4 regions of the Pseudomonas sp. X10 genome follow, and region 1 is predicted to be linked to each of the others. Evidence: predicted binding sites of a transcription regulator. Region 1 holds the regulator's gene; each other region holds the start of a gene.
What was found. Region 1 encodes sigma-54, which starts transcription at its own class of promoters, with help from an activator protein. Its sites were predicted from a motif close to ANTGGCATNNANNTTGCTNT; they were not measured.

Region 1 (7,476 bases):
AGGTCAGAATCTGTTCGCCCTGATCGGCTCTCAGGACACGGCGGTTGCTCTATCTGGTCAGCTCAAGACCACGGCCGTGGCCCTGATGAAGATTGCCAATGATCTGCGCTGGATGAACTCGGGCCCGCTGGCCGGCCTCGGCGAGATCGAGCTGGAGGGCCTGCAGCCCGGGTCTTCGATCATGCCTGGCAAGGTCAACCCGGTAATCCCCGAGGCCACCGCCATGGTCGCGGCCCAGGTCATCGGCAACGACGCGACCATCGCGGTGGCCGGCCAGTCGGGCAACTTCGAGCTGAACGTGATGCTGCCGATCATCGCTCAGAACCTGCTCAGCAGCGTCGAGCTGATGGCCAACGCCAGCCGCTTACTGGCTGACAAAGCCATCGCCAGCTTCAAGGTCAACGAGCCCAAGCTCAAGGAAGCGCTGTCGCGCAACCCAATCCTGGTCACTGCGCTGAACCCGATCATCGGCTACCTGAAGGCTGCGGAAATCGCCAAGACCGCCTACAAGCAGGGCCGCCCGATTATCGACGTGGCGCTGGAGCATACCGAGCTGACGCGCAGCCAGTTGGAGGCCTTGCTCGATCCGGAAAAACTCACCGCGGGTGGCATCTAACGGCCATCTGATGGCGTCCATCGCTCTGGAGGTTTGTCATGCAGCACTGGAAACGCACCACGGAAATCGCCAACCGTCTGTTCGATCAAGGCGAGTGGGTCGATGCCCGCGAACATTATCTGCAGGCGCTCGCCCTGGCCCAGGTGTTGTTCGAACGCTGGCATGACGTCGACGAAGCGGTGGCCGCTTTTGTCATTGCCCATCACAACCTGGCCGACCTGCACGTGCGGCTGAACCAGCCCCATGAAAGCGCCGACTATCTGTGCGCGGCGCATCAGCGGCTGCTCCAGGCCAGCCAGGAACAACGCCTGCCCCAGGCGTTACGCGAAGCAGCGCTGCGACACAGCTCCAGGACCTACACCGAGCTGCTGAGCTTCATCGGCGAATACGGCCAGTACCCTCGCACCGAGCGCTTGCTTAATCGCCATGGGCCACAAGCCAGCGAGCTGGCCGCTCAGCCGAATGCCACCCCTCGAACCCACGTCTACGGAATCCATTGACATGCCCTATACCTTGCCTGCGTTGCCTTATGCCTACGATGCGCTGGAACCGCACATCGATACCCAGACCATGGAGATTCACCACACCAAGCACCACCAGACCTACATCAACAACCTCAATGCCGCAGTGGAAGGGACGCAGTGGGCTGAGTGGCCGGTTGAAAAACTGGTGGCCAGCGTCAAGCAGTTGCCTGAAAACCTGCAGGGCGCGGTGATCAACCAAGGGGGCGGCCATGCCAACCACACCCTGTTCTGGACCGTGATGTCGCCCAAGGGGGGCGGCCAGCCCCAGGGCAAGGTGGCCAAGGCCATCGATGAGCAACTGGGTGGTTTCGACGCTTTCAAGGACGCCTTCACCAAGGCCGCGCTGAGCCGCTTCGGCAGTGGCTGGGCCTGGCTCAGCGTGACCCCGGCCAAGACCCTGGTGGTGGAAAGCAGCGGTAACCAGGACAGTCCGTTGATGAATGGCAATACCCCCATTCTCGGGCTGGATGTCTGGGAGCATGCGTATTATCTGAAGTACCAAAACCGACGTCCGGAATACATCGGCGCCTTCTATAACGTGATCGACTGGTCCGAGGTGGAGCGTCGATATGTAGAAGCCCTGGCGTGAGTCGTTCCGGTATGCGTTCGGAGGTGATGTCTGTCAGCAGCGTGCGCTTGTTCCGACTGGCGCTGGGGACCTTGTTGTTGCTGGTCGGTACCGCGCTGCTGGTCGTGCGCGGCATCGCCTGGCTGGACCTGGAGCCACGCATGTTGCGGGCCCTCGAGGGCGGTGCGCTGTGTGCCTTGGGTACAGCGTTGGGCGCAGTACCGGTACTGGTGATCCGCAACATGCCGGTGGCCTTGGCTGATACCTTGCTGGGTTTTGGGGCGGGCGTGATGCTGGCCGCGACCGCGTTCTCGCTGATCATCCCTGGCCTTGGCGCTGCCCAGGCCATCGGTTTCAGCCCGTGGGGCGCGGGCGGCCTGATCAGTTTCGGCCTGCTGTTCGGTGCCCTGTGCCTGTTCCTGGTGGATCTCAAGGTGTCCGGGGCATCGCCCGAGGCGCTGGTGGGAACAGGTCAGCAACCCGTGATAGCCGCGCGGATCTGGCTGTTCGTGATTGCAATCATTGCTCACAACATCCCAGAGGGCATGGCTATTGGCGTCTCGGCGGGCGGTGGTATGCCCGACGCCGACAGCCTGGCGATGGGCATTGCCTTGCAGGATGTACCTGAAGGCCTGGTCATTGCCTTGGTGCTGGCAGGCGCAGGGATGCCACGGTTCAAGGCCTTCCTGATCGGGGCAGCCTCTGGCTTGGTCGAGCCGCTGGCGGCAGTGATCTGTGCCTGGCTGGTGAATATTGCCGAATTGCTGTTGCCATTGGGCCTGGCCTGCGCGGCGGGGGCGATGTTGCTGGTGGTGACCCAGGAGATCATCCCGGAGTCACGCAGCAATGGCCATCACCGCTTGGCCAGTCTTGGCTTGTGCGTTGGCTTCTGTTTGATGATGGTGATGGACACGGCGATGTCGTGAGCTTTCGCTGCAAGACAAAGGGCGCCATTCGGCGCCCTTTGTCTTTTCGGTGGGGTCATTCGCCCTCGTCGAACCTGTTGTTGATCAGCTCGACCAGCGCGTTCAGCGCTGCATCGTCCTGCTCGCCTTCGGTGTGCAGGTGTACCTGGGTGCCCTTTCCAGCGGCGAGCATCATCACGGCCATGATGCTCTTGCCGTCGACCAGTTTGTCCGGTGCGCGACCCACCTTGACCTGGCAAGGGAAGCGCCCGGCAACGCCGACGAACTTTGCCGCCGCCCGGGCATGCAGCCCCAGCTTGTTGATGATGGTGATTTCACGGGCGGGCATTGTAGGGGCGGGTCCTTGGGCTAGAGGTCGCGATGGCGGACCTGGACGTTTTTCAGGGATTGCTGCAGCAGTTGACCGAGACGCTCGGTCAGGTACACCGAGCGATGGTGCCCGCCAGTGCAGCCGATGGCAATGGTTACGTACGCGCGGTTGCTGGCGGCAAAGCGGGGCAACCACTTGAGCAGGTAGGTGGATATGTCCTGGAACATATCCTCCACATCCGGCTGGGCTGCCAGGTAATCGATAACGGGCTGCTCCAGGCCGGAATGCTCGCGTAGCTCAGGCTTCCAGTACGGGTTGGGCAGGCAGCGTACGTCGAACACCAGGTCGGCATCGACTGGCATGCCGCGCTTGAAACCGAAGGATTCGACCAGGAAGGCCGTACCGGGCTCAGGTTGGTTGAGCAGGCGCAGCTTGATCGAGTCACGCAACTGATAGAGGTTCAGGCGGGTGGTGTCGATCTTCAGGTCGGCCAGGTCGGCGATCGGTCCGAGCAGTTCGCTTTCGACGCGGATAGCCTCGGCAAGCGAACGGTTCGAGTTGGTCAGCGGGTGGCGGCGGCGAGTTTCAGAGAAGCGCTTGAGGAGGGTTTCCTCGTCGGCATCCAAGTACAACACATCGCACTGGATATGACGGCTACGGGCCTCCTCCAACAGCTCAGGAAAGCGCGACAGGTGGCTGGGCAGGTTGCGTGCGTCGATGGATACCGCGACTTTCGGCTGCAGCAGCTCGGTATTGATCAGTGCATTTTCCGCCAGCTGTGGCAGTAAGCCCGCTGGCAGGTTGTCGATGCAGTAGTAGCCGTTGTCCTCCAGCACGTCGAGGGCGGTACTCTTGCCGGAGCCAGACCGGCCGCTGACGATGATCAGGCGCATGCTCAGTGCTCGTTCTGTGCGTCCAGGACAACCTGGTACAGGGCCTCGCTGCTGTTTGCGGCCCGCAGTCGATCCCGAACCTCCTTGCGATCGAGCATGCTGGCGATCTGGCGCAGCAGTTCCAGATGGGCGTCGGTAGCGGCTTCGGGGACCAGCAGCACGAACAGCAGGTCGACCGGCGCACCGTCGATGGCATCATAGTCGATGGGGGTGGCCAGTTGAATCAGGGCGCTGACCGGTGAGGTGCATGCTTCGAGGCGGCAGTGGGGAATGGCAATGCCATTGCCGAAGCCGGTGGAGCCCAGTTTCTCGCGGGCGACCAGTTTCTCGAAGATGTCTTCCATCTCCAGTTCTGGCACTTCCCGGGCGATCAGGGTGGCGGTTTCCTGGAGTACGCGCTTTTTACTGCCGCCCGGCACGTTCGCGAGCGAACGGCCGGGGGTCAGGATGGTTTCAAGTAGGATCATGGATGAGAGGGATCAGCGGGCGGCTGCACCTTGCAGCAGGCTTTGCTGTTTTTCCTTGTGTTTTTTCAGTTGGCGGTCGAGCTTGTCGGTCAGGGCGTCGATCGCTGCATACATGTCTTCGTGTTCCGCGTTGGCAACCACTTCACCGCCGGGAATCTGCAGGGTCGCTTCGACCTTCTGCTGCAACTTCTCGACCTTCATGATGACCGTCCCGTTGGTGATCTTGTCGAAGTGACCCTCCAGCCGTTTCAGCTTCTGCTCGACATACTCGCGCAGCGGTGGGGTGACTTCTACATGCTGTCCACTGATGTTGACTTGCATACAGCTTCTCCTTTGTTGCCCGTGCATAAAGAGGCAGGTATTGCACCTGCCACTGAACTGCTGTGGCACATCCGGGGGCTACATCAGTCGCTTGCGCTCGCTCGACGGTGCGATACCGAGGGACTCGCGATACTTGGCGACGGTGCGACGGGCTACCTGGATGCCTTGTGCCTCCAGTAAACCAGCGATCTTGCTGTCACTCAATGGCTTTTTCTGATTTTCCGCCGCAACCAGTTTTTTGATGATCGCGCGGATCGCCGTGGACGAGCATTCGCCGCCTTCGGCGGTGCTCACGTGGCTGGAGAAAAAGTACTTCAGCTCGTAGATGCCGCGCGGAGTGTGCATGTATTTCTGGGTAGTGACCCGGGAAATGGTTGACTCATGCATGCCCACGGCCTCGGCAATGTCATGCAGGACCAACGGTTTCATCGCTTCGTCGCCATGGTCGAGGAAGCCTCGCTGGTGCTCGACGATCTGTGTGGCGACCTTCATCAGGGTTTCGTTGCGGCTCTGCAGGCTCTTGATGAACCAGCGCGCTTCCTGGAGCTGGTTGCGCATGAAGGTATTGTCGGCGCTGGTGTCTGCACGCCGGACGAAGCCAGCGTATTGTGGGTTGACCCGCAGCCGTGGGACCGCCTCCTGGTTCAGCTCCACCAACCAGCGCTCGTTGTCCTTGCGCACAATGACGTCAGGCACCACGTACTCAGGTTCGCTGGATTCGATCTGCGAGCCTGGACGCGGATTGAGGCTCTGTACCAGTTCAATGACCTGGCGCAGTTCGTCTTCCTTGAGCTTCATGCGGCGCATGAGCTGGCTGTAGTCGCGGCTGCCGAGCAGGTCGATATAGTCGCTGACCAGGCGCTGGGCCTCGGCCATCCAGGGCGCGTTGGCGGGCAACTGGCGCAGTTGTAACAGGAGGCATTCACTCAGGTTGCGTGCGCCAATGCCCGCAGGTTCGAACTGCTGGATACGGTGCAGCACCGCTTCGACTTCATCGAGCTCGATGTCCAGCTCAGGATCGAAGGAGGCGCAGACTTCCTCAAGGGACTCTTCCAAATAGCCCTGGGCGTTGATGCAGTCAATCAGGGTCACTGCGATCAGTCGGTCGGTGTCGGACATGGGCGCCAGGTTCAACTGCCAGAGCAGGTGGCTCTGCAGGCTTTCTCCGACGGAGGTACGGGTGGTGAAGTCCCACTCGTCATCGTCGTTGCTGGGCAGGCTGCTGGCGCTGGTCTGGTAAATGTCTTCCCAGGCCGTGTCGACGGGGAGTTCGTTGGGGATGCGCTCGCCCCATTCGCCTTCTTCGAGGTTTTCGGCGCTAGGGGTGCTTTCCTGGAAGTTGTTGTCCTGGGCTTCGGCAGTCGGCTTGTTCTCGGCGTTGTCGGCCATCGGGTCGCTGTTGTCGAAGTCCTCGCCGTCTTCCTGACGTTCGAGCATCGGATTGGACTCCAGCGCTTCCTGGATTTCCTGCTGAAGGTCCAGGGTCGAGAGCTGAAGCAGACGGATGGCCTGTTGCAACTGCGGGGTCATCGTCAGTTGCTGGCCCATTTTTAGGACGAGCGATGGTTTCATGGCAGGGGCTTAACACCTTATTCGCCGGCGCACATGCGCCATCCACTACACAGGGGCGCCGAGGCGCCAATTTTAAGCAAATTATATGCCTGAAATTGTAGCGTTTGCCTAGAGCACTGTAACAATTAAGCCATTATCAGGCAGAGTTGTCAGTGCTCGGGCAGCGCCAGATACCCAGGGTCTAGAGACGGAACTCGTGGCCCAGGTAAACCTCCTTGACCAGATCGTTGGCCAGGATGGTCTCAGCATCGCCTTCGGCGATCAGTTGGCCATCGTTGACGATATAGGCGGTCTCGCAGATATCCAGGGTCTCGCGGACGTTGTGGTCGGTGATCAGTACGCCGATGCCCTTGGCCTTGAGGTGGTGGATGATCTGCTTGATGTCGCCGACAGAGATCGGGTCGACCCCGGCGAAGGGTTCGTCGAGCAGGATGAACTTCGGCGCGGTCGCCAAGGCACGGGCGATCTCGACGCGGCGCCGTTCGCCGCCCGAGAGGCTCATGCCCAGGTTGTCACGGATGTGGCTGATGTGGAACTCCTGGAGCAGGCCTTCCAGCTCCTTGCGCCGTCCTTCGCGGTCGAGGTCCTTGCGGGTCTCGAGAATGGCCATGATATTGTCAGCCACCGAGAGTTTGCGGAAGATCGAGGCTTCCTGGGGGAGGTAGCCGATGCCGGCACGAGCGCGGCCGTGCATCGGTTGGTGGCTGACGTCCAGGTTGTCGATCAGTACACGACCCTGGTCGGCCTGGACCAGGCCGACAATCATGTAGAAGCAGGTGGTCTTGCCGGCGCCGTTGGGGCCGAGCAGGCCGACGATCTGGCCGCTGTCGATAGACAGGCTGACATCGCGGACGACTTGCCGGCTTTTGTAGCTCTTGGCCAGGTGCTGGGCTTTGAGGGTTGCCATTTACTCGGCCTTCTTCTTCGGCTGGATCACCATGTCGATGCGCTGGCGTGGCGTAGTCACGTTGCTGCCACGGCCGGCGGTCGCCACCTGGGTCTGGGTGTTGTAGACGATTTTCTCGCCTTCGGTGGTGTTGCCTTCGTTTTCCACCTTGGCGCGGTCAGTCAGCACCACCAGGTCTTTTTGCGACTGGTACTGGATGGTGACGGCCCATCCCTTCATCTTGTCCGGCTTGGCGGCGCTCTGTTGCTGCTCGAAATAGGCCAGGTTGCCCACGGAGGTGACTACGTCGATGTCACCATTGGCAGCACGGGTGATGGTCACGGTGTTGCCTTTGATCATCATCGAGCCCTGGGTGATGATGACGTCGCCCTT
Region 2 (7,476 bases), 2.6 Mb from region 1:
GGTGGCGCGTACACCAAGAATGGAGACGTGGCCAACTGGGTCGCCTGGGAGACCAGGGATGGAGTGCGGATCAGGGTAGTCTACCAACCGGCCAAGGGCCGCATCATCACCGCATTCCCCGACAACGAGCCCATACCCAACCTGCCAGGAGCCAAATGATGAGCAGCACTACAGGAACCGAACTGCGCGAATTGGGTGAAACCTTCGGCGACAGGTTGTCAGCGGAGAAACTCAGTTTCGCTCTCGACTACATCGACTACAACGAGCAGCCCCTGGCACTCGATACCTTGTGCGACTACTTGTGCGAAGAGGATATACCGATCACGCCTGAAGAGTACTCACACATCTGCACTCTTAATACGGCCCTCGGCTGCCCTTTGAGCGTCAATGCCCTAGCCTACCTGAAGAATCTGTCAGGGCGCTCATGAGAGTAAATAACGGGCCTGGATCCGCCACAGCGATGTTGTAAATCGCAATCATGCCCAGCGGTTTCGCCCCCGTGATAGTCTTCGCTCCTGAAACCGCGCCTTCCCCCGCAAGGCGCGCCCCTCTCACTTCCCGTGGCCAACAGGACGTTAGCACTTGCAGGATGCATGTAAAAACTTCATGCGGCCCTCCCCGAACGTTCTGTCATCTGCCTAGACCGGAACCGCCCCATGGCCAACTACCTGACCCAGGACCTGACCCTCGACCTCGGTGATGAAACGCCGGAGGACACCACCATGAATATGCTGGTGTTCCGCCAGCGTGGCACCACCCTGGTGATCGCCCGCAGCCCACTGCCGCCGGAGCAGAGCCTGGCCGCCGTCTACAGCCAGCAGCTGGAACACATCCGCACCCACCTCGGTGGCATAGCCAGCGAACCACAGCCGGTGACCGCCGGACAGGCGCGGAACATCCAGGGTCTGGAGATCAGCCTGCAACTGCGCCGCGCCGACCAGCTCACCCACCAGCGCCAACTGGCCTACCAGCCACCGGGCGAGCAACGCTTGGTGGTGATGAGCTACAGCAAGAACAGCCCGCTCGGCGATGCTGACCTGGCCCACTGGCAAGCCATCAAGGCAGGCCTACGACTGAACTGAACCATACCGGTTTTACTACTCTGCCAGCTCCACAGTCTCGCCATGGATCCGCACTGGCCACACCCGCAGCCCCTGCTGCGGATCCTCCAGGCAACGCCCGTCATGCAGGCTGAAATGCTGCTTGTACAGCGGCGCCGCGACCACCAATTCGCCTTGCACGCTGCCGACCAGGCCACGGCCGATGACATTGGCCCCGGAACGCGGGTCACGGTTGTCGATGGCATAAAGCATCTGTTCCTGCCCAGGCAGGTAGAACAACGCCACCTGCGTGCCATCGAGCCAGACCACCACGCCCGAGTCGGCGACCAGGTCCTGGTGGCGGCACACCGGGCGCCATTGTGTTTTTTCAGCGACAGCAGTGATGGATGGATTCATCAGACAGCCTCCTCGGTAGTTGCGATCAGGTGCAGGGGGGTGGCGGCCAACGGGCGGCGCTGGCCGCGCTCACGGACGAAATGCACGTCCGGGTCGCTGCGCTGGTCGTTGACGAAGGTGCGGAAGCGCTTGAGCTTCTCCGGGTCGTTGAGGGCGTTGGCCCATTCGCATTCGTAGCGGTCGACCACCTGCTGCATCTGCGCCTCCAGTTCGGCGCCCAGGCCCAGGCTGTCGTCGAGGATCACCTGCTTGAGGTAGTCCAGGCCGCCTTCCAGGCTCTCGCGCCAGACCGAGGTGCGCTGCAGCTTGTCGGCGGTGCGGATGTAGAACATCAGCACCCGGTCGATGATACGGACCAGGCTGTCGTCGTCCAGATCGGTGGCGAACAGCTCGGCATGGCGTGGGCGCATGCCGCCGTTGCCGCAGATGTACAGGTTCCAGCCCTTCTCGGTGGCGATCACGCCGATGTCCTTGCTCTGCGCCTCGGCGCATTCGCGGGTGCAGCCAGAGACGGCGAACTTGAGCTTGTGCGGTGCGCGCAGGCCCTTGTAGCGCTCTTCCAGGACCAGGGCCATGCCGACGCTGTCCTGCACGCCATAGCGGCACCAGGTGCTGCCGACGCAGGACTTCACCGTGCGGGTCGACTTGCCATAGGCGTGGCCGGTCTCGAAGCCAGCGGCGATCAGTTCGCCCCAGATCAACGGTAACTCGTGCAACTGGGCACCGAACAGGTCGATGCGCTGGCCACCGGTGATCTTGGTGTAGAGGTCGTATTTCTTCGCCACCTGGCCGATCACGATCAGCTTCTCCGGGGTGATCTCGCCCCCGGGAATACGCGGCACTACCGAGTAGGTGCCGTTCTTCTGCATGTTGGCCATGAAGGTGTCGTTGGTGTCCTGCAGCGGTACCAGGGCTGGGTCCATGATCGGCTGGTTCCAGCAGGAGGCGAGGATGGAGCCGACGGTGGGCTTGCAGATGTCGCAGCCGACGAGCCCCTTGCCGTGGCGGGCAAGCAGTTCGGCAAAACTCTGGATGCCTTCGACCCGCACCAGGGCATAGAGCTCCTGGCGGGTATAGGCGAAGTGCTCGCACAGGCTCTTGTCGACGGTGACGCCGCGGGCGGTCAGTTCATGCTCGAAGACCTGCTTGAGCAGCGCCGCGCAGCCTCCGCAGCCGGTGGCGGCCTTGGTGCAGCCCTTGACCGCGGCGAGGTCGCCACAACCGCTGTCGATGGCGGCGCAAACCGCACCCTTGCTGACGTTGTGGCAGGAACAGATGGTCGCGCTGTCGGGCAGCGCATCGGCGCCCAGCGCTGGCGCGCCACCGCCTTGGGGCAGGATCAGCGATGCTGGGTCGGCCGGCAGGGCGATGCCGTTCTGCGCGTACTGCAGCAAGGCATCGTAATAGCTGTTGTCACCGACCAGCACTGCGCCAAGCACACGCTTGCCGCTGGCATCGACCACCAGGCGACGATAGGCCGAATTGGCTTCATCGATAAAACGGTAGCTGCGCGAGCCCGGCGTGGCGCCATGGGCGTCGCCAATGGAGCCGACGTCGACACCAAGCAGCTTGAGCTTGGTCGACATGTCGGCGCCAGCGAAGGGTTGCGCCGTCTCGCCGGCGAGCAACGCAGCCAGGTTGCGGGCCATGCTGTAGCCCGGCGCCACCAAGCCGAACACGCTGCCGTTCCACGAGGCGCATTCGCCAATGGCGAAGATGCGCGGGTCGCTGCTGCGGCACTCGCTGTCGATCACCACCCCGCCCCGGGGCGCGATCTCCAGACCACTGCTGCGTCCCAGGGCATCCTGTGGGCGGATGCCGGCAGAGAACACGATCAAGTCGGTCTCCAGATGCTCGCCACCGTCGAAGTTCATGCGGTAGCGGTAGTCTTCTCCGGCGCTGATGGACTGGGTGGCACGCGACAGATGCACGCCCACGCCGAGGGCTTCGATCTGCGCGCGCAAGGCCGCCCCACCCTCGCCATCCAGTTGTACCGGCATCAGCCGTGGCGCGAACTCGACCACGTGTGCTTCCAGGCCGAGCGACTTCAGGGCATTGGCCGCCTCCAGGCCGAGCAGGCCGCCCCCCACCACCACGCCGCGCCGGGCATCGGCCGCCGCCGCCCGAATGGCATCGAGGTCGTCGAGGGTACGGTAGACCAGGCGAGCGGTGCCGCTGGAGCCCTCGATCGGCGGGACGAAGGGATAGGAGCCAGTGGCCAGGATCAGTTGATCGTAGGCATAACGGCCTTCGCTGGTGACCAGTTCGCGGCGCTCGCGGTCGATCTCCAGCACCGTCTCGCCCAGATGCAGGTGTACACCGTGGCGCTCGTAGAAACCTGGCTCGCACAAGGCCAGGGTCTCGGCATCGCTGCCGGCAAAGTACTCCGACAGATGGACCCGGTCATAGGCGCGTTGTCGTTCCTCGCCGAACACCCGCAGCTCGAAGCGCGCCAGGGCGCCGCGCTCGACCAATTGCTCGACGCAGTGATGGCCGACCATGCCGTTGCCGACAATGACCAGTTGCTCCCGGTGTGAGCCCTTCGCTGTTGCGTTCATAGCCGATCCTCAATCACGGTGTGCGGTGCCAGCCCGCAGCAAAGACACAAAAAAAGGCGCCTGGAGCCGAAGCTCCAGGCGCCTTTGCCTGGTGTTCATCAGTGTGTGGGCCCTTGTGCCGATCGACGTTGACCAGCGGAGCCTTTGTGAAACGTTAAAAGCAGGTAACGTGCCAAAACCCTTTGGAAGCGTCAGCGCCCCACCCTACCGGGCGCCGAACCGCAGCACGCTACCGCTACGACGCACGCCAGGGAGGTTTACCCGACCCAAGCTGGTGCAGCACTCCCCGTCATGGGGCACTCAATACACATCGCGTCGGTAGCGCTTGTTCTTGCCCAAATCCTCGACATAGGCCGCAGCCGCCTCCGCGCTCATGCCGCCGTGCTCGGCCACTACTTGGCGCAACGCGGTATCGACATCCCGTGCCATGCGCTGGGCATCGCCGCAGACGTAGAAGTACGCCCCTTCCTCCAGCCACTGCCAGAGCTGCGCGCCCTGCTCCAGCATGCGCTGCTGAACATAGATCTTTTCCGCCTGGTCCCGAGAAAACGCGGTATCCAGACGCAAATGACCGCTGGCCTGCCAGGCCAGTAACTGCTCGCGGTAGTAGAAGTCGGTGGCTTCGCGCTGTTCGCCGAAGAACAGCCAATTGCGCCCGCCCGCGCCACGCGCCTCACGCTCTTCGAGGAAGGCACGGAAAGGCGCGACACCGGTACCGGGGCCGACCATGATCACCGGCACACTGTCGTCCTCGGGCAGGCGAAAGTGCTTCGATACCTGCGGGAAAATCGCTACACGCAGCGACCCGGCACGGTCGGCGAGGAAGGTCGAGCACACGCCCTTGCGCTGGCCGTAGCGCACGGTGGAGACAGTCAGGTGCACCTGGCCCGGGTGTGCGGTGGGGCTGGAGCTGATCGAGTAAAGCCGCGGCTGCAAGGGCTTGAGCAAGTCCAACCAAGTGGCCAGCGGCAACGCCTGGGGGAACTCACGCAGCAGATCGGCCAGTTGCCGTCCCCACAGCCAATCCTTGAGTTCGGCCTTGTGCTCGGGTTGCAGCAGGCGACGCAGATCCCCGGCCTGGGGATGCTGGCTCAGGACCTCGAGCTGCCGCGCCGTGATGCGGGCAATTTCCAGATGCTCCTCCAGCGCCGTGGCCAGGGGCATGCTGGGCAGGCTCTTGAGTTCGACCGGGGCCTGGCCGTCCAACTGCATCAGGCCGAGCAGCTCTTCCACCAGTGCCGGACAGTTACGCGGCCAGACGCCCAGGGCGTCGCCCGCCTGGTAGCTGAAGCCGCTGCCATCGAGGTCGAACACCAGTTGCCGAGTTTCCTTGCTCGCGCCTGGGCCATTGAGCAGACGGTTTTCCAGCAGTGGCGCGTGCCAGGGTTGTTGCTTGCTGTAGGCCTCGGCACTGGCCGGAGCCGACGCGGCCTGCAACGCCGGAGCCTGGCCAAGGGTGGGCACCAGGGCTTTCAGCCACTGGGCAAAGGTATCGTCGTAGTCCGGCTCGCAGTCGACCCGCGCCAGCAGGCGCTGCCCGCCCAGCTCGGCGAGGCGCTGGTCGAGCTTGCGACCGAAACCACAGAACTGGTCGTAGCTGGAGTCGCCCAAGGCCAGCACCGCATAGGGCAAGTCCGCACAATGGCCCGCCTCGTCGCCTTGCAGGGCCTGCCAGAACGCCGCACCGCTGTCCGGCGCGTCACCGTCGCCAAAGGTGCTGGCGATCAGCAGCAGGCTGGCGGCGCCTTGCAACTGGCCCGGGCTGACCGCGTCCATGCAACTGAGCTCCACCTCCAAGCCGGATTCGCGCAGATGCTGCGCGCAACGCTCGGCCAGGGTTTCGCCGTTGCCGGTCTGCGAGGCCCAGAGAATGCGATGCCGAGGCGTGGAAGTGGGCAGTGCCGGTACGGCTTCGCTCAGCGGCGCAGGCTGAGCGAGCAGGCCGGCCAGCAGGCCATCGATGAACAGGCGGCGGGCTGGCGCCAGCGGCGCATTGGCAGGCAGGCACGGCACACCTTCGGCACGGGCTTGCTGCTGGCCCAAGCCCAGCAGGAAGCCTTGCAGGTAATGTTGTTCTTCCTCGGCCAGGACAGGAGCTGGCAGTGTGTCCAGGCCCAGCAGGCGGGACAGGGTGGCGGTCGGCATGGCGGCACGCTCCGAAGTCGGCTCAGGGGGCAGTTCCAGGGTTTCGATACGCTCGCCACTGACCCGACTCAGGGCCACGGCGCAGCACTTGAAGGCCGGTTGCAGTGACAGAGGGTCCACCGCGTCGCAGGTCACGGCATTGATCGCCAGTTGCTCGCCATAGACATCGTTCCAGTGGAACGGGGCGAAGCAGTTCCCCGGCAGCACACGCGTGCTCACTCGCGCCGGCAACACCGCCTGGCCACGGCGCGAACGGATCGCCACCTGGTCCTTGTCGGCGATGCCCAGGCGGTTGGCGTCCTCGGGGTGCAGTTCGACGAAGGGGCCAGGCTCGAGTTTGTTCAGCGACGGCACCTTGCCGGTCTTGGTCAGGGTGTGCCATTGGTGCTGTACGCGGCCCGTGTTGAGGACCAGCGGAAACTCGTCGTCCGGTAGCTCGGGCGGGGGCATCCAGGGGCGCGGAAAGAAGCGCCCGCGGCCACTGGGTGTGGGGAAGGCCAGGGTCGGCTGGCGGCCTTCGGCATCGCGTAGCAGCGTCTGGCTGCTGCCGTCGTTGTGATAACGCAACGGGCTACGGTCATCCTCACGCCCGGGCGCGCTGGGCCACTGTCGGGGCTTCTGGCGCAGGCCAGCGTAATCGATGCCGCGCAAGTCATAGCCGGTGGCCGGGTTCCAGAAGCGACGGATCTCATCGAACACCGCCTCGGCACTGGCATAGCTGAACGCCTCGGCGTAGCCCATGGCACAGGCGATACGGGCGATGATCTGCCAGTCGGGCAGACTCTCGCCGGGCGGCTCAACCGCCTGGGGCATCAGGGTCAGGTTGCGCTCGCTATTGATCATCACGCCCTCGCCTTCAGCCCAGAGTGCGGCCGGCAGGAGGATATCGGCGTAGCGGTTGGTCTCAGTGTCGAGGAAGGCGTCCTGGGTGATCACCAGCTCGGCCTTTTGCAGACCGTCGATCACCTGCTGGCGGTTGGCGACGCTGGCCACCGGGTTGCTGCAGATGATCCAGCAGGCCTTGACCTCACCCGTGGCCATCTGCTCGAACAGCGCCACCGTGCCCTCTCCACCCTCGCTGCGCAGGCTGCCTTCTTCCAGTCCCCATTGCTGTTCGACGAAGGCGCGGTCAGCGTCGACCAGCGCCGAGCGCTGCCCTGGCAAGCCCGGCCCCATGTAGCCCATCTCGCGACCGCCCATGGCGTTGGGTTGGCCAGTCAGCGAAAACGGCCCGCTGCCCGGGCGGCAGATGGCGCCGGTGGCCAGGTGCAGGTTGCACAGCGCATTGGTATGCCAGGTGCCATGGATGCTCTGGT
Region 3 (7,476 bases), 2.7 Mb from region 1:
CATAGAGGTCTTGTCGAGGGCTGGGCGGCTGTCCCTCGAAGGCTTCGGGGGCAATGAAAGAGGGCGTCCCCGGCAAATCGTGGGGCTGGTCTTCGCACAGGCCCGGGCAGTAGGCCAGGCCGAAGTCGAGCAGGCGCAGTTGGCCATCGTTGCCCAAGTGCAGGTTCTGCGGCTTGATGTCGCGGTGCACCAGGTTGCGCCGGTGCAGTACACCCACCGCCTGCAACAATTGGCGTGCCAGTTCCAGCCATTGCGCCAGGGGCAAGGGGCCTTGACTGCTGAACAGCGCTGCCAGGCTCTGCCCGGGGTATTCACGCATCACGTAGTACAGGTGCTGGCGCTGGCTGGCCGGATGCACTTCCGGGAAGTGGCGCCCGGCAACCCGGCGCAGGAACCATTCTTCCATCAGCAGCCCCTGCAAGGCGCCAGCTTCCTGTTCGCGCGCTGCGGGCAGTGTTTTCAGCAGCCAGGTTTGCTGCTGGTTGTCGCGGACCCGGTAGAGCAAGGATTGCCGGCTCTGGGCCGAGACTGATTCGACCTGCCAGCCGTCGATCGATTGGCCACAGCGCAGTAGCGCCGGTACTGGCCATTGCTGCAGTTGTGCCAGGGTATCGCCCAGGTTGGCCGGGCCGAGCTGATCGATACGCACCAGCAGGGCACTGGCATTGTCCTGGCTACCGCTGTGGTGAGCGGCGCTGACCAGGGTACTGGCGGCGTCTTGCAGATCGGTTTGTTCACGCAGCACTGACTGGATCTGCTGGTCGCTGAGGCTGGCCCAGACCCCGTCGCTGAGTAGCAGGAAGCACTCGCCGGCCTTCAGTTCGCCTTCCAGGTAGTCGACCAGCAGGTGTTGATCCAGGCCCAGGGCGCGCTTGAGCACGTGCTGCATACCTGGCTGGTCCCAGACATGGTCCTCGCTCAGGCACAGCAGTTGCCCGTTGGACCAGCGATAGGCGCGGCAGTCGCCGACATGCGCCAGGGTGAAGCGGCGGCCGCGCATGACCAGGGCACTGAGTGTCGTCAGCAGTGGCTGCCCGGCACCTTGCGCGCGCAGCCAGCGGTTCTGCGCCAGCAGCAGGCGGTCCAGGGCCTGGGCCACGCCCCAGGTAGCTGGGGTGGCGTAGTAATCCAGGGCCAGCGCCTGCAGGCTGGCCCGTGCTGCGAGCCCGCCATCGGCACATTGACTGACACCGTCGGCGAGGGCGAACAGGTAGCCCTTGGTGGCGGCCAGCTCCGGCGCCGGAGTGACCAGGCGCAGAGCGTCCTGGTTCTCCGCGCGCGGCCCGGTAGCGCTGGCTTGGGCGAAGCTCAGCTGCAGGCTCATGGGGGGCTCAGACCCGCGCCGCCGTCACGGCTGCCGAGCCCCAGGTGGTGCGCCAGCGCTGCTTGACCCCATGCAGGCCGAACCAGGCCAGCAGACCAAGGCTGGCGAACAGCCACAGGCCCATCTGGTAGTCACCGGTGTGCTGCTTGATGGTGCCCAGCCCGGCTGCCAGCAGGAAGCCGCCAATGCCGCCGGCCATGCCGATCAGGCCGGTCATCACGCCGATTTCCTGGCGGAAGCGCTGTGGCACCAACTGGAACACTGCGCCATTGCCGGCGCCCAGGCCAAGCATGGCACTGACGAACAAGGCCAGGGCCGCCGCCGCGCTGGGCAGGTTGAAGCCGACTGCGGCGATGCAGATGGCCGCAACGCTGTACATCGCCAGTAGGGTGCGGATGCCACCGAAGCGGTCGGCCAGGGCACCGCCGAGAGGACGCATCAGGCTGCCGGCGAAGACGCAGGCGGCGGTGTAGTAGCCGGCGGTGACCGGGTTCAGGCCGTACTGGTCGCTGAAGTAGCCGGGCAGGGCGCTGGCCAGGCCGATGAAGCCGCCGAAGGTCACGCTGTAGAAAAACATGAACCACCAGCTGTCACGGTCGCCGAGGGCCTTGAGGTAGTCGGCCATGGCCTTGGGGCTGGGGCGCTGGGGAGCGTTGCGAGCCAGCAGGGCGAACAGCACCAGAGTCAGCGACAGCGGGATCAGGGCGAAGCCGAATACATTGCTCCAACCAAAGCCTGCCGCCAGCGCAGGAGCCAGCAGGGCGGCGAATACGGTCCCGGAGTTGCCGGCACCGGCGATACCCATGGCCTTGCCCTGGTGCTGTGGTGGATACCATTGCGATGCCAGGGGCAGGGACACGGCGAACGACGCCCCGGCAACACCGAGGAACACTCCCAGCAGCAGGGCTTGCTCATACGTATGGATACCCAGGTGCCAGGCACAGAACAGCGCGACGATCACGATCACCTGGCCGATCAGGCCGGCGGTCTTGGGTGACAGGCGATCGACCAGCAGGCCCATGACGAAGCGCAGGATAGCGCCAGCCAGGATCGGCGTGGCGACCATCAGGCCCCGTTGTTGGGTGGTCAACTGCAGATCGCTGGCGATCTGCACTGCCAAGGGGCCGAGCAGGTACCAGACCATGAAGCTCAGGTCGAAATACAGGAAGGCGGCAAACAGGGTGGGCACATGGCCGGATTTCCAGAAGCTCGTACTCATCGAACACCTCGCTCAGCATGCAACGGAAGTCACGCCCTGTCTTTCGCAGGGCCGGAACGAAAAAACGCCGCTGCCCGGCCCACGGGTGTGGGAGGGCGAGCGACGTCTTTGTCGTGATGGGGGCAACCGCCGTTGGCTACCTGTAGCGAATCAACAGCAAGAGTCGGGCCAGTTGTTGATCAACCGAGCAAGTCGTGCATGGCGATGATCTGTTCGGCCACTTGGACCAGCTTCTGCTGCCGGCTCATGGCCTGGCGGCGCATCAAGGTGTAGGCCTGCTCTTCGTTGCAATCCTTCATCTTCATCAGCAACCCCTTGGCCTGCTCGATGCGTTTGCGCTCGGCCAGTTGCTGGTCACGTGCCTGCAGTTGGGCCTTGAGCGCCTGGTCGCTCTCGAAACGGGCCATGGCCACGTCGAGGATCGGTTGCAGGCGTGAGGCCTGGATGCCTTCGATGATGTAGGCACTGACTCCGGCCTGGATCGCCTGGCGCATCACCCCAGGGTCATGTTCGTCGGTGAACAGCACGATAGGCCGTGGTCGGTCGCGGCTGACCAACACCACCTGTTCCATCACGTCACGGTCCGGTGACTCGGTATCGATCAGGATCACGTCCGGACGCACCGTTTCGACGCAAGCCGGCAGGTCGATGGTCAGCCCGTCGGCCTCAATGACTTCGAAGCCTGCCTCCCTTAACGCTGCCTTGAGGCGGCCGACCTTCTTTTCCGTGTCGTCGATCAGCAGGATGCGCAGCATGCTCATGCCCTCTCAAAGGCCGACACGGGCGGTCGGCTGGTCATTCAGGGCGTGCAGACGGAAGCTGCGCGCATAACCATGAGGGTCGCTGCCATCCCAGCGGCTGCCGTCGATCAGCAAACTGCTGCGCATGGGCAGGTCGGCGCAGGGTACGTCAAGGGCGCTGGCGGCCTCTCGGTACAGGGCCAGTTGCTGGACTTGGCGGGCAACGCCGAGGTAGTCGGGGTCTTCGCGCAGCAGGCCCCAGCGGCGGAACTGGGTCATGAACCACATACCGTCGGACAGGTAGGGCAGGTTCGCCCGGCCCTGGTCATGGAAGCGCAGGGCATGGCGATCCTGCCAGCGATTGCCCAGGCCGTCCTGATAGTCACCCAGCAGGCGTGGTTCAATGCTGCTTGCAGGGGTGTCGAGGTAGGCTGTGCCGCTTAGCAGATGGGCGGTGCTGCGGCGGTTTTCCTGGCTCTGCTCAATGAAACGGCTGGCCGCGAGGATCGCCATGACCAGCGCCCGTGCGCTGTTGGGGTACTGTTCGACGAAGGCGCGGGCACAACCCAGGACCTTTTCCGGGTGGTCCGGCCAGATCGACTGGCTGGTGGCCAGGGTGAAGCCCTGGCCCTGGGCCACGGCGTCGGCCGCCCAGGGCTCGCCGACGCAGAAGCCATCGATGCGCCCGGCCTGCAAGTGAGCGACCATTTGAGCCGGTGGCACCACCACGCTGTCGACATCGTGCAGAGGATGGATGCCCTGGCTGGCCAGCCAGTAGTACAACCACATGGCGTGGGTACCGGTGGGGAAGGTCTGGGCGAAGGTCAGGCGTGTGCCATTCTGGTGCGCCAGGCGCGCCAGTGCCTCGGGGTTGGTCACACCCTTGCGTTGCAGGGCTGGCGACAGGTTGATGGCCTGGGCGTTCTGGTTCAGGCCCATGAGCACGGCCATGTCGGTAGCGGGCACACCGCCGATGCCCAGGTGTACGGCATAGATCAGGCCGTAGAGGCTATGGGCGGCATCCAGCTCGCCGCTGACCAGCTTGTCGCGCAGACCGGCCCAGGAGCCCTGGCGCTTGAGGTTCAGGGTCAGTCCATAGGGTTGGGCGAAGCCCTGGGTGGCAGCAACCACTACCGAGGCGCAGTCGGTAAGGGCCATGAAGCCGATGTTCAGGGTGGGTTTCTCCGGCGCGTCGCTGCCGTTGACCCAGGCCAGTGGCATTGCCGGGGGTGCTGTATTCACGAATGTCCTCGCCTGTGCTGGATAGGCTATGTAGCAAGGACGTAGCAACCCATATGCCAAGGCCCTGTCGCCGAGGCGGCGCGATGGCTATAATCGCCCCCTCACTCACGTCGAGTCTTGCCCGCCCATGTATACCCTGGCCCGCCAGTTGCTGTTCAAGCTTTCCCCGGAAACCTCCCACGACCTGTCCCTGGACCTGATCGGCGCCGGTGGCCGCCTCGGTCTGAACGGCGTGCTGTGCAAGCGGCCTGCCGCTCTGCCGGTCACGGTCATGGGCTTGAACTTCGCCAACCCGGTCGGCCTGGCCGCAGGTCTGGACAAGAACGGCGCGGCCATCGACGGTTTCGCCCAACTGGGGTTCGGCTTCGTCGAGATCGGTACCGTGACGCCGCGTCCCCAGCCGGGCAATCCCAAGCCTCGGCTGTTCCGCTTGCCTGAGGCCGAGGCGATCATCAATCGCATGGGTTTCAACAACCTGGGCGTCGACCATCTGCTGGCGCGGGTGCGTGCGGCCCGTTACGAAGGCATCCTTGGTATCAACATCGGCAAGAACTTCGACACCCCGGTCGAGCGCGCGGTGGACGACTACCTGATCTGCCTGGAGAAGGTCTACGACCAGGCCAGCTACGTCACGGTCAACGTCAGCTCGCCCAACACACCGGGCCTGCGCAGCCTGCAGTTCGGTGACTCGCTCAAGCAACTGCTCGATGCCCTGGCGGTCCGTCGCGAACAACTGGCCACCGAGCATGGCAAGCGTGTGCCTCTGGCCATCAAGATCGCCCCGGATATGACTGACGAGGAAACCGCCTTGGTAGCCTCGGCATTGCTAGAGTCGGGAATGGACGCGGTGATCGCCACCAACACTACCTTGGGCCGCGAAGGTGTCGAGGGGTTGTTGCATGGTGACGAGGCGGGCGGTCTGTCGGGCGCGCCGGTGCTCGAGAAGAGCACCCACACGGTCAAGGTGCTGGCTGGCGAACTGGCTGGCAAGCTGCCGATCATCGCGGCAGGCGGGATCACCGAGGGCCGTCATGCGGCGCAGAAGATCGCCGCCGGTGCCAGCCTGGTGCAGATCTACTCGGGCTTCATCTACAAGGGGCCGGCGCTGATTCGTGAGGCGGTCGACGCCATCGCCGCCATGCCTCGTTGAGCGCCGGGTACAAGAACCGGGCATAAAAAAAGGGCCCCCTGAAGGGGCCCCTGGGCCTCAGCCCGCCGCCCGGATGGGGCGTGCATGGTGACTGGAATCAGATCCTCGTTCAGCCAACGGCGTGATTTTCGTTGAGTCTATGAATGCCCGCGGTGCCGGTCATACCGTCCCAGTTGTCGCCGCGTCCTTCGCGCCAGCCATTGATCCATGCCTGGCGAACAGACGGTAGATTAAAAGGGCAAAGCTCGCGGGATTTGCCGGTGACCCCATATTGGTAGCCACGTGAATATGCTCTTTCCAACGGATCACGCTTAAGTCTTCTCATAGGGTGTTGCCCTCACTTGTTGACTGTAATGTCCCGTCGGCCTCCTGGAGGCCGGGCAGAATCGTTCTGCCGGTGTTCGCTCGCTGCCGGCGTGGCGAGCGGATGTGTTGCCCCGTTGCGGTGACAACCTGATACGAGTTCTAACCAATGCAGGTCACAGTGTGAATGATCGTTTTGTCATAAGGACGTAACCTTTGTGCGGGTCAAAGGATAAGTAAATAAATGAGTCGCAACTCGGTTTGATCCAAACCCCGCTATGATCAGGGTTTACTCAAGGTTTGCAGTCATTTGGCCATGGCGCCGGATGAAGGCAGTAACAAGCAGTAATGCGACGAAGGGTCACATTGGCGCCCTTGCCGCTGGAAATTTTCATTCTGCTCGGTGATCAAAGCCTCTTTGCCATGTGCAAAAAAGGGCGGATCGATCGGGCGGCCCGGCATGCCTGGAAAGCCAGGGATGCCACTCGTACGCCTGTTGGAAGGGCATGCGAGCAAACATCGGCAGGGCGATGCGTTGCCCTGTCACTCTAATATGCCCAAGGCTCTGGATTGCTCATGTCGGATCGTTTCGAACTCTACCTCACCTGCCCCAAGGGCCTGGAAGGCCTGCTCGCTGAAGAAGCCCGCGGCCTCGGCCTTGAGGAGGTGCGTGAACACACCTCCGCCATTCGTGGCTCGGCCGACATGGAAACCGCCTACCGGCTGTGCCTTTGGTCGCGCCTGGGCAACCGGGTACTGCTGGTGCTCAAGCGCTTCAACATGAAGAATGCCGACGATCTGTATGACGGTGTGCATGATGTCGACTGGCAGGACCACCTGGCGGCCGATGGCACGCTGGCGGTGGAGTTCAGTGGCCACGGCTCGGGCATCGACAACACTCATTTCGGTGCCTTGAAAGTCAAGGACGCCATTGTCGACAAACTGCGCAACCGCGACGGCCAGCGCCCCTCGGTGGACAAGCTCAACCCGGACCTGCGTGTGCACCTGCGCCTGGACCGTGGCGAAGCGATCCTCTCCCTGGACCTGTCCGGACACAGCCTGCATCAGCGTGGTTACCGCCTGCAGCAAGGCGCTGCGCCGCTGAAGGAAAACCTGGCGGCAGCGGTGCTGATCCGCGCCGGCTGGCCACGGATCGCCGCTGAGGGCGGTGCCCTGGCCGACCCCATGTGTGGTGTGGGCACTTTCCTGGTGGAAGCGGCGATGATCGCCGCCGATATCGCTCCCAACCTCAAGCGTGAGCGCTGGGGCTTCAGCGTCTGGCTCGGGCACGTGCCGGCGTTGTGGCGCAAAGTGCATGACGAAGCCCTGGCCCGGGCACAGGCGGGCCTGGCCAAACCACCGCTGTGGATTCGCGGTTATGAAGCCGACCCGCGCCTGATCCAGCCTGGCCGCAATAACGTCGAGCGGGCCGGCCTGGGTGACTGGGTGAAGATCTACCAAGGTGAGGTCGGCACCTTCGAGCCGCGTCCGGACCAGA
Region 4 (7,476 bases), 760 kb from region 1:
GGCCGCTGGTACCTGGCATGCGGATGTCGGAGATGATCACATCAGGTTGCTGTCGTGCCAGGCGGCCCATGACGCCATCGGCGCTGTCGAAGCTCTGGGTGGTCATGCCCTCCTGTTGCAGGGCCTTTTCCAGGACCCAGCGGATGGAGCGATCATCGTCGACGATCCAGACAGTTTCACTTCGGCTCATGAGGCAGTGGCTCCTTGTTCCAGTGGCAGGAAGATCGAGAAGTTGGTGTGTCCAGGATGGCTGTCACACTCGATCAGGCCCTGGTGCTGGCTGATGATGTTCTGGGTGATAGCCAGGCCCAACCCGGTACCGTCCGGGCGACCGCTGACCATGGGGTAGAAGAGGGTGTCCTGGAGTTCTGCCGGAATGCCCGGGCCGTTGTCGGCGATCTCGACCCGCGCCACCAGGCGATGGCGAGTGTGGCCGATGGTGAACTGGCGCATGGCCCGGCTGCGTAGGGTGATGCGACCCAGGCGCAGCTCGTTCTGGCCGCTGATGGCTTGCATGGCGTTGCGCACGATGTTGAGTACGGCCTGGATCATCTGTTCGCGGTCGATCAGCACATCGGGCAGGCTTGGGTCGTAGTCGCGCACTATGGTGATAAGGCCCTGGCTTTCCGCCTCGACCAGGCTGCAGACCCGCTCCAGCACTTCATGGATATTGGTCATGGCCAGCGATGGCAGCTTGTTCGAGCCGAGCATGCGGTCGACCAGGTTACGCAGGCGGTCGGCCTCCTCGATGATCACGTTGGTGTAGTCGCGCAGCTCGTCAGCGGGCAGTTCCCGCGACAGCAACTGGGCGGCGCCACGGATGCCACCGAGGGGGTTCTTGATCTCGTGGGCGAGACCGCGCACCAGCATCTTGGTGGTCTCCTGCTTCGACAGCTGGGCTTCTTCCTTGGTGATGCGCAGCAGTCGGTCACGCGGATGCACCTCCAGCAACAACAGGGTCTGGCCCTGGTTGAGGATGGGCGTGACGGCATAGTCGACGGTGAGGTTCTGGCCGCTCAGCGATGTCAGCTGTGCCTCGCGCTTGGTGAACGGGTGTGCCTGTTCCACGGCCTGGCGCAAGGAGTTGAGCGCCTCGGCCGATTCGGTGAACAGCTCACTGATGAATTGTCCATGGCTACGCTGGCCACTGATGGCCAAGAGCATTTCCGCTGCCGGATTCATGTACTCGAGGCGCAGTTCGGCATTGAGCAGGATGGTGGCAGTGGTCAGGTTGTCCAGGAGCAGACGGTGCAGTGCATCGCTGATGGTCATAAGGCGTTGTTGACCTCTTTTGGCTCATGGCGCCTCTGGCTGGGCCAGGGGCGGGCGCGCTGGTAATCCGCTGATACGAAGAAAATGCAAAAAACAAACCAAGGCTCCGAAAAGAAGCGGGATTTCCGGATAAAGACCTGTAATTGCGCGGATCAGGGCTATAAACGCCTGGAATTCCAACTTTTGTGAGCCAAAGTGGGGAGTGGATTAGCCCGCTCGGGCGTCGTGCGCACCAATATAGAGCATAGGGTGCTCCAGGTTTTTCCGCGTAGTTGTCTGGTAGGGCGGAGTCAATCCCGGGACGGTGTCCGGAGGAGAGGGCGTAGCGCCTCATTCGAGAGGGCTGTCTGCGTAGGGGTGAAAAAAATGGCCTCACGAAGGAGGCCATTTTGGGAGGATGCCGCTGACGCCAGGCGTCAATGCATCAGACGCTGTAGTACAGGTCGTATTCCAGCGGGTGTACGAAGGTACGGACTTTGATTTCTTCTTCCGACTTCAGCTCGATGTAAGCGTTGATGAAGTCGTCGGAGAACACGCCACCCTTGGTCAGGAACGCACGGCCCTTGTCCAGTTCTTCCAGGGCTTCCTTCAGGCTACCGCAAACCTGTGGGATTTCCTTGGCCTCTTCAGGCGGCAGGTCGTACAGGTTCTTGTCGGCGGCATCGCCTGGGTGGATCTTGTTCTGGATGCCGTCCAGGCCGGCCATCAGCAGTGCGGCGAAGCACAAGTACGGGTTGGCAGCCGGGTCCGGGAAGCGCGCTTCGATACGGCGGGCTTTCGGGCTGGAAACGTATGGAATACGGATCGAGGCCGAACGGTTACGGGCGGAGTAAGCCAGCATGACCGGAGCTTCGAAACCTGGAACCAGACGCTTGTAGGAGTTGGTCGAAGGGTTGGTGAAGCCGTTCAGGGCCTTGCCGTGCTTGATGATGCCGCCGATGAAGTACAGGGCGGTGTCGGACAGGCCGGCATAACCTTCACCAGCGAAGGTGTTCTTGCCTTCCTTGGAGATCGACATGTGCACATGCATGCCGGAGCCGTTGTCGCCGTACAGGGGCTTGGGCATGAAGGTCGCGGTCTTGCCATAGGCATCGGCCACGTTGTGTACGCAGTACTTGAGGGTCTGTACTTCGTCAGCCTTCTTGACCAGGGTGTTGAACTTCACGCCGATTTCGTTCTGGCCAGCGGTAGCCACTTCGTGGTGGTGGACTTCGACGACCAGGCCCATCTCTTCCATGGCGTTGCACATGGCGGTACGGATTTCGTGGTCGTGGTCGACCGGTGGGACCGGGAAGTAGCCACCCTTGACGGCCGGACGGTGGCCCTTGTTGCCGCCTTCGATGTCGCCATCGGTCATCCAGGAGCCTTGCTCGGAGTTGATCTTGAACATCGAGCCGGAGATATCGGACTTGAACTTCACTTCGTCGAAGATGAAGAACTCAGGCTCGGGACCGACGAATACGGTGTCACCGATACCGGTGGACTTCAGGTATTCCTCGGCACGCTTGGCGATGGCGCGTGGGTCGCGGTCGTAGCCTTGCATGGTGGACGGTTCGATCACGTCGCAGACCAGGATCAGGGTCGGCTCTTCGGTGAACGGGTCCAGGACGGCGGAGTCGTCGTCCGGCAGAAGGATCATGTCGGAGGCTTCGATGCCTTTCCAACCTTCGATGGAGGAACCGTCGAACATCTTACCGGCTTCGAAGAACTCATCTTCCAGCGCGTCGCGAGCTGGCATGGTGACGTGTTGCTGCTTGCCTTTGGTGTCCGTGAAACGCAGATCAATCCACTTTACGTCATGATCTTTGATGAGCTGAACCGACTTCGACATGGTGTCCTCCGGATGGTCAAGAGCGCGGTTGGCCGCTGCCCTGGAAAAAGGGTGTCGCCGGGCGCGCATACTCGGCCAAGCTTACCTGCCTCACAAGAGAGCAAATTGCATGCCAGTGCCCGAAATTGGCGAGTTTGCCCCAATCTCAGGCGTTTTCAGGGGGATGCAGGCGCTGCAAGCGCTTTTGCTGCACTTATAAGAGGCGCCTGCACAAGATTGCGCACTAATTTGGTGCAAAGCAACCTTCTGTACAAAAGCTGCTCAAAGCTTGAGCAATTTCCGCTATAATTCGCGCCCTTCTTTTTCGGCAGGCCCTTCGCGCGCTGTTTTCCATGAAACTAATCGTCAAAGTCTTCCCAGAAATCACCATCAAGAGCCGGCCGGTGCGCAAGCGTTTTATCCGCCAGCTGGCCAAGAATATCCGCGTCGTGCTCAAGGACCTGGATCCGGAGCTCGTGGTCGATGGTGTCTGGGACAATCTCGAGGTGGTCACCCGTGCCTCGGACGAGAAGGTCCTGCGCGAGATGATCGACCGCCTGACGTGCATGCCGGGCATCGCGCATTTCCTGCAGGTCGAGGAGTACCCACTGGGCGACTTCGACGACATCGTCGCCAAGTGCAAGGAACACTTCGGCCACCTGTTGGCGGGCAAGCGCTTCGCCGTGCGCTGCAAGCGCGGCGGTCACCACGATTTCACCTCGATGGACGTCGACCGTTATGTCGGTAGCCAACTGCGCCAGCAGTGCGGTGCCGCCGGTATCGACCTGCGCAATCCTGAGGTCGAGGTGCGCATCGAGGTGCGCGACCAACGCCTCTATGTGGTGCACACCCGCCATCCGGGCATTGGCGGCTATCCGCTGGGCGCGCTGGAGCAGACCCTGGTACTGATGTCCGGTGGCTTCGACTCCACCGTTGCGGCCTATCAGATGATGCGCCGAGGCCTGATGACCCACTTCTGCTTCTTTAATCTTGGTGGCCGCGCCCATGAGCTGGGCGTGATGGAAGTCGCGCACTACCTGTGGAAGAAATTCGGCAGCAGCCAGCGTGTGCTGTTCATCAGCGTGCCCTTCGAGGAAGTGGTCGGTGAGATCCTCGGCAAGGTCGACAACAGCTACATGGGCGTGACCCTCAAGCGCATGATGCTGCGCGCCTCGGCCAAGATCGCCGAGCGCCTGGAGATCGACGCCCTGGTCACCGGCGAGGCGATTTCCCAGGTTTCCAGCCAGACGCTGCCGAACCTGGCGGTGATCGACCAGGCCACCGACAAGCTGGTGCTGCGTCCGCTGCTGGCCAGCCACAAGCAGGACATCATCGACACCGCCTACAAGATCGGCACCGCCGAGTTCGCCAAGCACATGCCCGAGTATTGCGGCGTGATTTCGGTGAACCCGACCACCTGCGCCAAGCCGCACCGGGTCGCCCATGAGGAGCAGCAGTTCGACATGGCGGTGCTCGAGCGCGCCCTGGAACGGGCCCGCTTCATCTCGATCGACAATGTCATCGATGAGCTGGGCCAGGACGTCGAAGTCGAGGAAGTGCGCGAGGCCCTGCCGGGGCAGATCGTCCTCGACATCCGTCACCCCGATGCCCAGGAAGACGAGCCGCTGGCGCTCGAAGGCATCGAGGTCCAGGCGCTGCCGTTCTATGCGATCAACAGCCGCTTCAAGCACCTGGATGCCAACCGGCAGTACCTGCTGTATTGCGACAAGGGCGTCATGAGTCGCCTGCATGCGCATCACCTGCTCAGTGAGGGACATGCCAATGTGCGTGTTTATCGTCCGACATAAGACGCCGGGGCTGTATGGCGGCAGTATCCGCCATCGCCCTCCCGACCATCCGGCCCACTGAGCACCATTCATTCATATTGGCCGCCTAGACTGGGCGGCAACCCGAATCCTCTGATCGAGATACACTTGTGATCGAAAATCTGCGTAACATCGCCATCATTGCCCACGTTGACCATGGCAAGACCACCCTGGTTGATAAACTCCTGCGTCAATCCGGCACCCTGGAACGTAACGAGCTCAACGACGAGCGCGTGATGGACTCCAACGACCAGGAAAAAGAGCGCGGCATTACCATTCTGGCGAAAAACACCGCCATCAACTGGAACGGCTACCACATCAACATCGTCGACACCCCCGGCCACGCCGACTTCGGTGGCGAGGTTGAGCGTGTAATGTCGATGGTCGACTCGGTGCTGCTGCTGGTCGACGCTCAAGATGGCCCTATGCCGCAAACCCGTTTCGTGACCAAGAAGGCCTTCGAGGCCGGCTTGAAGCCGATCGTGGTAATCAACAAGGTCGACCGTCCGGGTGCGCGTCCTGACTGGGTCCTGGACCAGATCTTCGACCTGTTCGACAACCTTGGCGCCACTGACGAGCAGCTGGACTTCCAAGTCGTCTACGCCTCGGCCCTGAACGGCATTGCTGGTCTGGACCACACCGACATGGCCGAAGACATGACCCCGCTGTACCAGTCGATCATCGACAACGTACCAGCGCCTGCCGTTGACCGTGACGGTCCGTTCCAGATGCAGATCTCTGCACTGGACTACAACAGCTTCCTGGGTGTGATCGGCGTTGGCCGTATCGCCCGCGGTCGCGTCAAGCCGAACACCCCGGTTGTCGCCATCGACGCCGACGGCAAGAAGCGTAACGGCCGTATCCTGAAGCTGATGGGCCACCACGGCCTGCATCGCGTTGACGTCGAAGAAGCCCAGGCCGGCGATATCGTCTGCATCAGCGGTTTCGACGAGCTGTTCATCTCCGACACCCTGTGCGACATCAACCACGTCGAAGCGATGAAGCCGCTGACCGTCGATGAGCCGACCGTTTCGATGACCTTCCAGGTCAACGACTCGCCGTTCTGCGGCAAGGAAGGCAAGTTCGTCACCAGCCGCAACATCAAGGAGCGCCTGGACAAGGAGCTGCTGTACAACGTGGCACTGCGCGTTGAAGAAGGCGACTCGGCTGACAAGTTCAAGGTTTCCGGCCGTGGTGAGCTGCACCTGTCGGTATTGATCGAAACCATGCGTCGTGAAGGCTTCGAGATGGCTGTTGGCCGTCCTGAAGTGATCATCCGCGAAGTCGACGGTGTCAAGCAGGAGCCGTTCGAGAACGTCACCATCGACATCCCTGAAGAGTCCCAGGGCAAGGTCATGGAAGAAATGGGCCTGCGTAAAGGCGACCTGACCAACATGGCGCCGGATGGCAAGGGCCGTGTCCGTCTGGAATACAACATTCCAGCCCGTGGCCTGATCGGCTTCCGCAACCAGTTCCTGACCCTGACCAACGGTGCGGGCATCCTGACCTCGATCTTCGACCGTTACGACACCATGAAGTCCGGCCACATGTCCGGCCGTCAGAATGGCGTACTGGTTTCGATCGAGACCGGCAAGGCCCTGACCTACTCCCTGGAAACCCTGCAGGCTCGTGGCAAGCTGTTCATCGAGCACGGGCAGGACATCTACAACGGTCAGATCGTCGGCCTGAACAGCCGCGACAACGACCTGGGCGTGAACCCGACCAAAGGCAAGAAGCTCGACAACATGCGTGCTTCGGGCAAGGACGAGACCATCGCCCTGGTTCCGCCGGTTCGCTTCACCCTGGAGCAGGCCCTGGAATTCATCCAGGACGACGAGCTGTGCGAAGTCACGCCGAAGTCGATCCGCCTGCGTAAGAAGATCCTGGACGAAGGCGAGCGTACCCGCGCTGCCAAGAAAGCCAAGGCTTGATCATCTAGCCTGAGCTGAAACGAAACGCCCCCGGTCGAAAGGCCGGGGGCGTTTTCGTTTGTGGGCATTGTAGGAAACGCGCTTGTTTGTTGAGGGTGTATTCGACAGGCATGCCTGTCGCCTTGCTGTCACCACGAAGCGCTTCTAGGTTTGCGGGGTCTTTGTCCAAGGAACCAGGCCATGAACCATCGCCTCATGCTCGCTATCCCTTGTCTTGCGCTATGCCTGCCGGCCATTGCTCGGCAGGACTGTGCCTCTCTGCGCCCCCAGGAGGTGGCTCGTTGCCATGTGCAGAACGTGCGCCAGACGCCGCTGGACTACCAGTTGCTTCAGCGTGTTCCAGCCGACGACCACACGCTCTACCGCTATCGTATGACCTCGCAGACCTGGGCGCCGGTGCCGGTGGTCGAACCCCGGCAGTGGGTGCACACCGTCGAGTTGTACGTGCCCGATGACGTCCTGCCACAACAGGCATTGTTGGTGGTCAACAATGGTGTGCGCTTCGGCGCCGAGCAGCAACAGCCGGACTATTCCGCTGAAGCCTTGGCTGAAATCGCCGTCCAGGCGCGCAGCGTCGTGGTGGTGATCAGCGATGTGCCCAACCAGTACGTGACCTTCAGCGATGCCACGGCACCGA

Region 2: a site for sigma-54 is predicted at 4,173-4,192, ahead of nirB (nitrite reductase large subunit NirB). Genes of this name have one in related genera too.
Region 3: a site for sigma-54 is predicted at 4,567-4,586, ahead of ACYU03_RS08560 (CmpA/NrtA family ABC transporter substrate-binding protein). Genes of this name have one in related genera too.
Region 4: a site for sigma-54 is predicted at 3,201-3,220, ahead of glnA (glutamate--ammonia ligase). Genes of this name have one in related genera too.

Annotation. Positions count from the first base shown of each region.
Region 1 covers NZ_CM142677.1:4,563,976-4,571,451, reverse strand. The annotation lists gene ACYU03_RS20860 (class II fumarate hydratase) at 1-616, shown strand, start outside; gene ACYU03_RS20855 (hypothetical protein) at 655-1,116, shown strand; gene ACYU03_RS20850 (superoxide dismutase) at 1,118-1,729, shown strand; gene ACYU03_RS20845 (ZIP family metal transporter) at 1,741-2,634, shown strand; gene ACYU03_RS20840 (HPr family phosphocarrier protein) at 2,690-2,962, opposite strand; gene rapZ (RNase adapter RapZ) at 2,983-3,837, opposite strand; gene ptsN (PTS IIA-like nitrogen regulatory protein PtsN) at 3,840-4,304, opposite strand; gene hpf (ribosome hibernation-promoting factor, HPF/YfiA family) at 4,317-4,625, opposite strand; gene ACYU03_RS20820 (RNA polymerase factor sigma-54) at 4,704-6,197, opposite strand; gene lptB (LPS export ABC transporter ATP-binding protein) at 6,379-7,104, opposite strand; gene lptA (lipopolysaccharide transport periplasmic protein LptA) at 7,105-7,476, opposite strand, start outside.
Region 2 covers NZ_CM142677.1:1,485,072-1,492,547, reverse strand. The annotation lists gene ACYU03_RS06950 (PAAR/RHS domain-containing protein) at 1-159, shown strand, start outside; gene ACYU03_RS06945 (MafI family immunity protein) at 159-428, shown strand; gene ACYU03_RS06940 (DcrB-related protein) at 657-1,082, shown strand; gene nirD (nitrite reductase small subunit NirD) at 1,098-1,457, opposite strand; gene nirB (nitrite reductase large subunit NirB) at 1,457-4,015, opposite strand; gene ACYU03_RS06925 (molybdopterin-dependent oxidoreductase) at 4,316-7,476, opposite strand, start outside.
Region 3 covers NZ_CM142677.1:1,844,954-1,852,429, forward strand. The annotation lists gene ACYU03_RS08545 (protein kinase domain-containing protein) at 1-1,324, opposite strand, end outside; gene ACYU03_RS08550 (nitrate/nitrite transporter) at 1,332-2,543, opposite strand; gene ACYU03_RS08555 (ANTAR domain-containing response regulator) at 2,723-3,298, opposite strand; gene ACYU03_RS08560 (CmpA/NrtA family ABC transporter substrate-binding protein) at 3,311-4,525, opposite strand; gene ACYU03_RS08565 (quinone-dependent dihydroorotate dehydrogenase) at 4,653-5,675, shown strand; gene rmf (ribosome modulation factor) at 5,785-6,000, opposite strand; gene rlmKL (bifunctional 23S rRNA (guanine(2069)-N(7))-methyltransferase RlmK/23S rRNA (guanine(2445)-N(2))-methyltransferase RlmL) at 6,555-7,476, shown strand, end outside.
Region 4 covers NZ_CM142677.1:5,321,485-5,328,960, reverse strand. The annotation lists gene ntrC (nitrogen regulation protein NR(I)) at 1-190, opposite strand, end outside; gene glnL (nitrogen regulation protein NR(II)) at 187-1,272, opposite strand; gene glnA (glutamate--ammonia ligase) at 1,697-3,103, opposite strand; gene thiI (tRNA uracil 4-sulfurtransferase ThiI) at 3,436-4,890, shown strand; gene typA (translational GTPase TypA) at 5,019-6,839, shown strand; gene ACYU03_RS24195 (PhoPQ-activated pathogenicity-related family protein) at 7,020-7,476, shown strand, end outside.